2 regions of the Micromonospora sp. NPDC020750 genome follow, and region 1 is predicted to be linked to the other one. Evidence: riboswitches for the same ligand, from Rfam matches in the RefSeq annotation. Region 1 holds a riboswitch; the other holds the start of a gene.
What was found. Region 1 has a riboswitch for thiamine pyrophosphate ahead of ACH4T9_RS30920 (ECF transporter S component). Riboswitches for the same ligand answer to the same signal wherever they lie in the genome.
Positions count from the first base shown of each region.

Region 2: it holds a riboswitch for thiamine pyrophosphate, as region 1 does, so the genes downstream of both, ACH4T9_RS07635 (thiamine phosphate synthase) here and ACH4T9_RS30920 (ECF transporter S component) in region 1, are expected to answer to the same signal.

Region 1 is NZ_JBIRTH010000017.1:34,537-38,939, reverse strand. It holds gene ACH4T9_RS30935 (alpha/beta fold hydrolase) at 1-408, opposite strand, end outside; gene ACH4T9_RS30930 (TIGR03943 family putative permease subunit) at 439-1,173, opposite strand; gene ACH4T9_RS30925 (permease) at 1,170-2,156, opposite strand; TPP riboswitch at 2,418-2,523, shown strand; gene ACH4T9_RS30920 (ECF transporter S component) at 2,596-3,189, shown strand; gene ACH4T9_RS30915 (ABC transporter ATP-binding protein) at 3,292-4,403, shown strand, end outside.
Region 2 is NZ_JBIRTH010000002.1:509,637-514,039, reverse strand. It holds gene ACH4T9_RS07650 (thiazole synthase) at 1-485, opposite strand, end outside; gene thiS (sulfur carrier protein ThiS) at 491-691, opposite strand; gene thiO (glycine oxidase ThiO) at 761-1,864, opposite strand; gene ACH4T9_RS07635 (thiamine phosphate synthase) at 1,858-2,484, opposite strand; TPP riboswitch at 2,479-2,588, opposite strand; gene ACH4T9_RS07630 (aldo/keto reductase) at 2,661-3,623, opposite strand; gene ACH4T9_RS07625 (nucleotidyltransferase domain-containing protein) at 3,820-4,403, opposite strand, start outside.

The sequences.
Region 1 (4,403 bases):
GGTGTCCGTGGCCAGCGCGTGCGCCATCGCGGCGGGGTGCGGGACGGACACGGCGGTGAGGGTGCGCACCCGGTCGGGACGGCTCGCGGCCAGCCCCCAGGCCACGATCGCGCCCCAGTCGTGCCCCACCACGTGCGCCGCGTCGACGCCCAGCGCGTCGAGCAGGGCCGCCGCGTCGGCGACCAGTTCGGGGAGCCGGTACGCCTCGACCGCCCCGGGCCGGGCGAGCGGCGAGTAGCCCCGCTGGTCCGGCGCGTACGTGCGCAGCCCGGCGGCGTGCAGCGCCGGCGTCACCTCGTCCCACTCGCCGCCGTGCTGCGGGAAGCCGTGCAGCAGCAGCACCGGTTCGCCGTCGGCCGGCCCACCGGTGCGGGTCTCGAACGTCAGCCCCCGCGCCTCCACCTGCATGATCGGCAGCCTACCCAGCGGGGCCCGGCCTCACTCGTACTGGTTTCGCGGGACGGGCACCTTTCGCCAGGACTCCACGGCCAGGTACGGGATCTCGGCGTCGTTGACCGGGTCCCGCCCGACCCGGTCGCTGTACCGGCCGGTGGCCTCGACCCAGGTGTCGTTCGGCAGGCCGAGGGGCACATCGCCGGTCAGGCCCAGCTTGACCGGGCGTCCGTCGGCGGCGCAGCAGGACAGCACCATCCGGGCCAGCATCGGCTGCCCGTCGGGGCCGGCGACGATGAACCCGGTGAGCCGTACCCGGCGGTCGCCGATCGAGGTGCCCCGGTCGAACAGGGCCCGGGAGGCGTAGTCGAGCACGGTGACCGGGGCCGGGTCGCCCGGCGGCAGCGGCGGGTAGTCGGACGGCTGCTGTTCGGCGGCGAGCGCGGTGCCGGCCTGTTCCGCCGCGTACGAGCCGAGGGCCGGCGGGGCGACCAGCAGCAGGCCGAGCACCGGCAGCAGGAGCAGCCAGCCGACCCGCGGCTCGTGGTGCCCGTGGTCGTGGTCGCCGTGCCCGTCGTCGGGCTGGTGGTGCCCGGTGGCGGGCGGGCGCAGCTCGTACCACAGGGTCGTCACGGCGGTGGCGACCAGCACCAGCCCGGCGGCGATCAGGAACGGGCGCAGCCCCTCCTTGACGTAGCGCAGGTAGAGGTCGGTGACGCTGGCCCGGACCACCGCCCCGCCGAGCAGCAGCAGGACGACCGCCTGCGCCTGCCGGTTCACAGCAGCACCGCCCCGGCGAGGGTGGCCACCGCGACGGCGACGGCGAAGGTCGCCGGGGCGAACCGGAACGCGAACCGCCGGCCGAGGACGCCGGCCTGCATGGAGATCAGCTTGAGGTCGACCATCGGCCCGACCACCAGGAAGACCAGCCGGGAGGTGAGGGAGAACTGCGACAGCGACGCCGCGACGAAGGCGTCCGCCTCGGAGCAGATGGACAGCAGCACGGCGAGCACGGCCAGGGCGAGCACCGACAGCACCGGATCGTCGGCGAGGGTCCGCAACCAGCGCTCCGGCACGAGCACGTTGATGGTCGCGGCGGCCATCGCGCCGACGACCAGGAACCCCCCGGCGTGCACGACGTCGTGGCGCACGGCGGCCCAGAAGGCCCTCCCCCGCCCGGCGCCGTCCAGCTCCGGCCGGCGCGGCAGCCGGATCCAGTCGGCGCGGCCGAGCCGCAGCCAGAGCCATCCCATGGTCATGGCGACGGCCAGGCTGGCGAGCGCCCGCGCGAGCACCATCGGGGGGTTGCCCGGGAAGGCGACCGCGGTGGCGGTGAGCACGACCGGGTTGACCGCCGGGGCTGCGAGCAGGAAGGCCAGGGCCGCCGCCGGGGTGACGCCACGCCGGATCAGAGAGCCGGCGATCGGCACGGAGCCGCACTCGCAGCCCGGCAGCACCACGCCGGCGACGCTGGCCACCGGCACCGCCAGGGCCGGGTGCCGGGGCAGCGCCCGGGCCCAGAACGCGCGCGGGACGAAGACCGCGATCGCCGCCGACAGCAGCACCCCGAAGACCAGGAAGGGCACGGCCTGCACCAGCACCGAGACGAACACGGTGGTCCAGGTCTGCATCCGGGGCGCGGCCAACACGCCGGCCAACTGCTCGCGGAACACCACCAGCAGCACCAGCAGCACGGCCAGCACCTCGACCGAGCCGACGAGGCCGCCGTCCGGACGTCGCGGACCGCCCGCCGCCTCCCCCACCGGTACGTCCGGCGCGGCCACGCCGACCGACCCCGTCGCCGGGGCCCGCCCGCCGGCCCCGGCGGGCGGCGGGGAGCGGTCGGTCGGCGCCGTCACGGCTCGCCCCCTGGTGTTCGGCAGTTCGGCGGCGCGACACTATCGCGCGCGACGGGCCGGGTCGACGAAGTACGGCGAGATGACGGTTTCCGCATCGGGGGTGAGCTGCGATTGGATCACATTGCCCGGCGATCTTTCGAGGTGTTAGCGTCGGCGAGACAACTTCATATCCGACAGGGGAGCGCACAGCGCTGAGAGTGCGGGCACCGCCCGCAGACCCTCGAACCTGATCTGGGTAATGCCAGCGCAGGGAGTTCGGTCGACCTCCAGCCGCGCCGCCGTCCGGTAGCCCGGGCGCGGCGTGCGTCTTCTCCTGGTTCACTCACGAACTGGGAGCCATCACATGAACCACACCGACAACAACCGCTGGCGCACGATCGACATCGTGGTCGCCTCGGTGATCGCGGTCGCCTTCGGCGTCATCTTCTGGGCCTGGGGCCTGGTCTGGAGCGCCACCGACGGGGCGTTCGCGTTCTTCCCGCCCGCGCAGACCCTGCTCTACGGGGTCTGGCTGATGCCGGCCGTGGTCGGTGGCCTGGTGATTCGCAAGCCGGGCGCGGCCCTGTACTGCGAGACCGTCGCCGCCGTCCTGTCCGCCCTGCTGGGCAGCCAGTGGGCCGGCACGGTGATCCCGCAGGGCATGGTCCAGGGCATCGGGGCGGAGCTGGCCTTCGCGGCGTTCCGGTACCGCTCGTTCCGGCTACCGACCGCGCTGCTCGCCGGGGCGCTCACCGGCCTCAGCGCCGCCCTGTTCGACTTCCTCGTCTGGAACGCCGAGTACGACCTGACCAGCTACCGCATCCCGTACGCCCTGCTCACCATCGTCAGCGCCACGGTCGTCTCCGGCGCCGGCGGCTGGGCCCTCACCCGCGCCCTGGCCGGCACGGGCGTCCTGGACCGCTTCCCCGCCGCCCGCGACTACCGCGCCCCCGTCTGATCGGGTTGATCAAGAGGTTTGCGTCAGCCGAACCCGGTTCTCCGGACGCAAACCTCTTGATCAACCAGGCTGTTCGGGTAGGGCGGGGTTGAGGGGGTCGGGGTGGGCGGGGTTGGGGTGCGGGGGTTCGGGTGGCGGCATGCTGGGCGGCGGGCCTGGGCGGTGCGTGGGGTGGACCTGCGCGTCGAGCGTGGCGAGCGGGTGCTGCTGCTCGGGCCGTCGGGGGCGGGCAAGAGCACGCTGCTGGCCGCGCTGGCCGGGCTCCTGCCCGAGGACTCGGGCGAGCAGGAGGGCACCGTCGAGGTCGACGGGGTCGACCCGCGCGCGGACCGGGAACGGGTCGGCATCGTCTTCCAGGACCCGGAGACCCAGCTCGTCATGGCCCGCTGCGGCGACGACGTGGCATTCGGGCTGGAGAACCGGGGCGTACCGGCCGACGAGATCTGGCCCCGGGTGGACGAAGCGCTGCGCCGCGTCGGCTTCCCGTACCACCGGGACCGGCCGACCGCCGCCCTCTCCGGCGGGGAGCAGCAGCGGCTCGCCCTGGCCGGGACGCTCGCCCTGCGGCCGGGTCTGCTGCTGCTCGACGAGCCGACCGCGAACCTCGACCCGGCCGGGGCGGCGCTGGTCCGCCGCGCGGTGGCCGACGCGATGGACGGCGACACCACGCTGATCCTGGTCGAGCACCGGGTCGCCGAGGCGTTGCCACTGGTCGACCGGGTGGTGGTGCTGGAGCCCGGCGGCGGGGTACGCGCCGACGGGCCGCCGGAGGCGGTCTTCGCCGCCCACGGTGACGCCCTCGCCGCCGACGGAGTCTGGGTGCCCGGCCGGACCGTGCCGCCCCGGCGCGCCACCGCGGCTCCGGGTGACCTGCTGATCACCGCCGACCGGGTCGCCGTGCCGCCCCGGCTCGCCCCGACCGACCTCGCGGTACGCGCCGGCGAGGCGCTGGCCGTCCTCGGCCCCAACGGCGCCGGCAAGTCCACCCTGGCCCTACTGCTGGGCGGCCTGCTCCGGCCGGGGACCGGCCGGGTGGCGGCGACCGGGGAACTGGCCGGCAGGGATGCCCGGACTCCCCCGTACCGCTGGCGGGCCCCCGCCCTGGCGGGCCGGATCGGGTCGGTCTTCCAGGACCCGGAGCACCAGTTCGTCACCGGAACGGTCTTCGACGAGCTGGCCCTCGGGCCGCGCCGCACCGGCCGGCCCGAGACCGC
Region 2 (4,403 bases), on a different contig from region 1:
CAGCCGACGTCGGCCAGCCGCCGGGCCATGATCGGGTCGTCCGACGTGTACGGCAGCACGGTGAACCCGTCGGACACCAACTCCTCGGCGGCGCGCAGCAGTTCCACCCCGTCGGGCAGCAGGGTGCGCTCGTCGCCGATCACCTCCAGCTTCACCCAGTCGGTGCCGAACGCCTCGCGGGCCAGGTGGGCGACCTTGACCGCCTCGCCGGCCGTGCGGCAGCCGGCCGTGTTCGGCAGCAGCTTCACCCCGCACCGCTCCAGCAGGTCGAGCAGCCCGCCGGCGGTGCCGGGGGCGGTGTCGACGCGGCGCAGGGCGAGGGTGACCAGCTCGGTGCCGGAGGCCCGGATCGCCTGCTCCAGCGCGTGCAGGCTGGCTGCGCCGCCGGTGCCGAGGATCAGCCGCGACCCGAACGTCTCGCCGCCCAGGGCGAAGGGCGCCGGCTCGGGGGCGGTCCGGCCGGGGTACGCCGGTGCGACGGGCACCCCGCTCACCCGCCCTGTGCGGCGCTGAGCACCTCGACCCGGTCGCCGTCGCGCAGCGCGGTCGTCGGCCAGCCGACGCGCGGCACCACCTCGCCGTTGACGGCGACGGCGAGGCCGCCGCGCTGCTCGGTGACCAGGCCGATCAGGTCCGCCACGGTCGCACCGGGGGACAGCGTCCGCCCGGCGCCGTTCACCGTCAGTTCCATGTGCGTGCTCCTCCTCGAAGGCCCGACAGCGATCGGTCGTGCCGAAGTGGTCAGTGGTGCCGGACGCGGTCAGCCGTGCCGGCGGTGGCCGGCGAACCGCTCGGGGGTGAAGGGGGCGAGCAGTGGGTCCGCCTCCCCGGTGACGACCAGCTCGGCGACGAGGTCGGCGGTGACCGGGGTGAGCACGATGCCGTGCCGGTAATGCCCGGTGGCGGCGAGCACCCCGGGCCGGCCGGGCACGGGCCCGATGATCGGCGCGTTGTCCGGGGTACCGGGGCGCAGCCCGGCGCACGCCTCCGCCAGGTCGTACTCGGTCAGTTCGGGAACCAGGTCGACGGCGGCGCGCAGCAGCCGCAGCGCCGCCCCGGCGGTGACCTGGGTGTCGGCGCGCTCCTCGACGGTCGCGCCGACCACCACCTCGCCGCCGTCCCGGGGCACCAGGTAGACGGACTCGCCGTCGGCGTACCCCCGGATCACGTGCCGGAAGCCCGGCGGGCCGCCGCCGGGCGCGCGGAGCCGCAGGATCTGCCCCTTCACCGGCCGGACCGGCAGCCCGGTGAGGGCGGCGGCGCCGCAGCCGGCGGCGACGACGGTCACCCGGGCGTCCAGCTCGGACAGCTCCCGCACCGGGCCGGCGACCAGGCTCGCGCCGGCCCGCTCGGCCGCGACCCGCAACGCGGCGACCAGCCGCCGGGGGTCGACCTGGTGATCGCCGGGGGCGACCGCGCCGCCTCGCACCCGCAGGGCGAGCGCCGGCTCGCGGTCGCGCAGCTCCGAGGGCCGCAGTGGGGTGATCGGCAACCCCAGCCCTCGCTGGTACGACCACAACCGCCGCGCCTCGGCCAGGTCGTCGCTGGTCAACCCGACGACGAGGGTGCCCTCGGTGCGGTACCCGAATCCGGTCCCGGCGGCCTCGGCCAGCTCGGTGGCGAACCCGGGCCAGCGGGCGGCGGAGGCGGCGAGCAGCCCGGTCAGCTCGTGCTCGCCGAAGTACGCCTCGGCGACCGGCGACAGCATCCCGGCCGCGACGTACGACGCGCCCGACCCGGGGGCCGGGTCGTGCACCACGACCCGCAGCCCGCGCGCCGCGCACCGCCAGGCGACCGCCAGCCCGACCGGCCCGGCGCCCACCACCGCCACGTCGACGGGCCCCTGCCCGGTGGGCGTCAGCACGTCAGCGCCCCGAGCAGCTCGGCGGTGGTCCGGCCCGGGTCGGCGGCGGCGGAGAGCGCCCCGACCACCGCCACCCCGTACGCCCCGGCGGCGCGCAACGCCGGGACCGTCGCGGCGGTCACCCCGCCGATGGCGATCACCGGCACGGCCACGGCGGTGGCGACCGCACGCACCCCGGCGGGGCCGATCGGGTCCGGCAGGCCGGCCTTGGTGCCGGTGGCGTGGCACGGGCCGACGCCCAGGTAGCTGGCCCCGGCGGCCACCGCGTCGGCGGCGGCGTCCGGGGACCGGGCGGTCGCGCCGAGCGTCGCGGCCGGGCCGAGGACCCGGCGGGCCGCCGCCACGGGCAGGTCGTCCGCGCCGACGTGCCCACCGGCCGCGCCGACCGCGAGCGCCACGTGCAGCCGGTCGTTGACCAGGCACGTCGCCCCGTACGGCGCGCACGCCGCGACCACCCGCCGGGCCAGGTCGTACGCCGCGCGGTCGGTGGCGTCGTCGGTGACGCGGACCTGGACGACCAGCTCGGCGCGGGCCACCGCGAGGGCGGCGTGCAGCACGGCGAGCGGGTCCCGGCCCGGCCGGGTGTCGGTGATCAGATGCAGTCGCCCGAGGGACGGCACGGCAATTCTCCTCCCTGCGCCGGCATTACCCGGATCAGGTTCGACGGTCGGGGGCTCTGAGCCCCCCTCTCAGCCCGGTACACCGGGCTCCCGTGGGTTACTTGCGTGTCACCGTACGACGGATGGGCTGCACCGCCAAGGGGGTGGGCCAGTGGGCTGGACCACGGCCGCCCGGCTCAGAGGATGGCGTCGAGCGCGTCGAGGTCGTCGTCGGTGGGCTGCCAGACGCCGGCCTCCGCGTTGGCCCGTACCTGCTCGGGCGTGGTGGCGCCGGCGATCACCGAGGTCACCGCCGGCCGGGCGGCCAGCCCGCCGATGGCCACCTGGAGCAGGGACAGCCCTCGCTCGGCGGCGTACGCCTCCAGCGCCTCGATGACGTCCCACCGTGCGGCGGCCAGGCGCGCGGCGTACCGGCCGCCCCCGGAGAGCCGGCTGCCTGCGGGTGCCGCCTCGCCGCGCTTGTACTTGCCGGTGAGCAGCCCGTTGGCCAGCGGGAAGAACGGCAGCATGCCCAGGCCGAACCGCTCGCAGGCTCCGATGACCTCGGCCTCGACGCCCCGCTCCAGCAGCGAGTAGTGGTTCTGCGCGCTGATGAACCGGGCCCGCCCGTTGGACGAGGCGACCCAGTCGGCGTCGGCGATCTGCCAGCCGGCGAAGTTGGAGTTGCCGAGGTAGCGCACCTTGCCGGCGCGGACCAGGTCGTCCAGGGCGGCGAGGGTCTCGTCGATCGGGGTGCCCGGGTCCGGCTCGTGCATCTGGTACAGGTCGATGTGGTCGGTGTCGAGCCGGCGCAGCGACGCCTCCACCGCCCGGGCGATGTACCGCCGGGCACCCCGGGCGCCGTGGTCCGGGCCGTTGCGCCCCTGCATGTCCATGCCGAACTTGGTGGCCACCACCACGTCGTCCCGGCGGCCCTTGAGCACTTGGCCGAGCAGCTCCTCGGAGCCGCCCGGCTCGTCGCCGTAGATGTCGGCGGTGTCGAAGAGGTTGATGCCGGCGCCGAGGGCGGCGTCGACCACCGCCCGGGTGCCGTCGAGGTCGAGCTTACGGCCGAAGTTGTTGCAGCCGACGCCGACCACGGACACCACGAGCCCGGAGTCGCCCAGCCGTCGATAGGTCATCTCAGTCACGAGATCCACCCTATGCCCGCCCCGACGCGGTCACCGGCCGGACGCCCCACGGCCCCGGCGTAGCCCACCCGCCCCGGCAACGGCGGCCCGCTGCGGGCACCGCCCCGAGACGGCCGCCCGGCGGCTCAACGGGGCTCACCAGAGAGGAGCTGCCGAAGAACGCGCATGTCGGAGGCGACCCGGGCACGGCCCGCCGAGCGGCGGGTCAGCGGAGCGCCTCGGCGACCAGCCGGTGCCCGTCGGCGACGGTGGCGGCCAGCTCGGCGGGGGTGCGGCCGACCGCGCCGAGCAGCCCCTGTGCCCGGCGTGCGAAGTCCACCGGGACGTCCGGCAGCCGGCCGGCCGAGGCGATCATGCCCTTCTCGTTCACCAGCCACCGCCCGGCCCGGCCGTGCAGCGCCTGGACGACCACGCCGACCGCCCGGAACAGGCAGCCGGCCACGTAGCCCCCGTCCCCCGCCGCCGCGCCCTTGGCGGCTGCGTCGAGCAGGAACCCGGCCTCCCAGCCACCGGCCAGCAGGGCCGTGGCCAGCGCCGACGGGTAGCACCCGGTCTCCGCCCGCAGCGCGGTCAGCTCCCCGGTCGGGTCGCCGAGCACCCGGCACAGCGCCACCTCGCCGGCGTAGGCGTGCGAGTAGAAGCCCAGCGGATGACCGGCCTGCACCTCGACGGTGTACCGGCCGGCCCGGCACTCGGCCCAGACCCGGCCCACCCGGTCGAGGTCGCGGTAGATCCAGTCCACCGCCACCCCGCCGACGCGCAGCCAGCCGCCGCCGTCCACCCACGGCC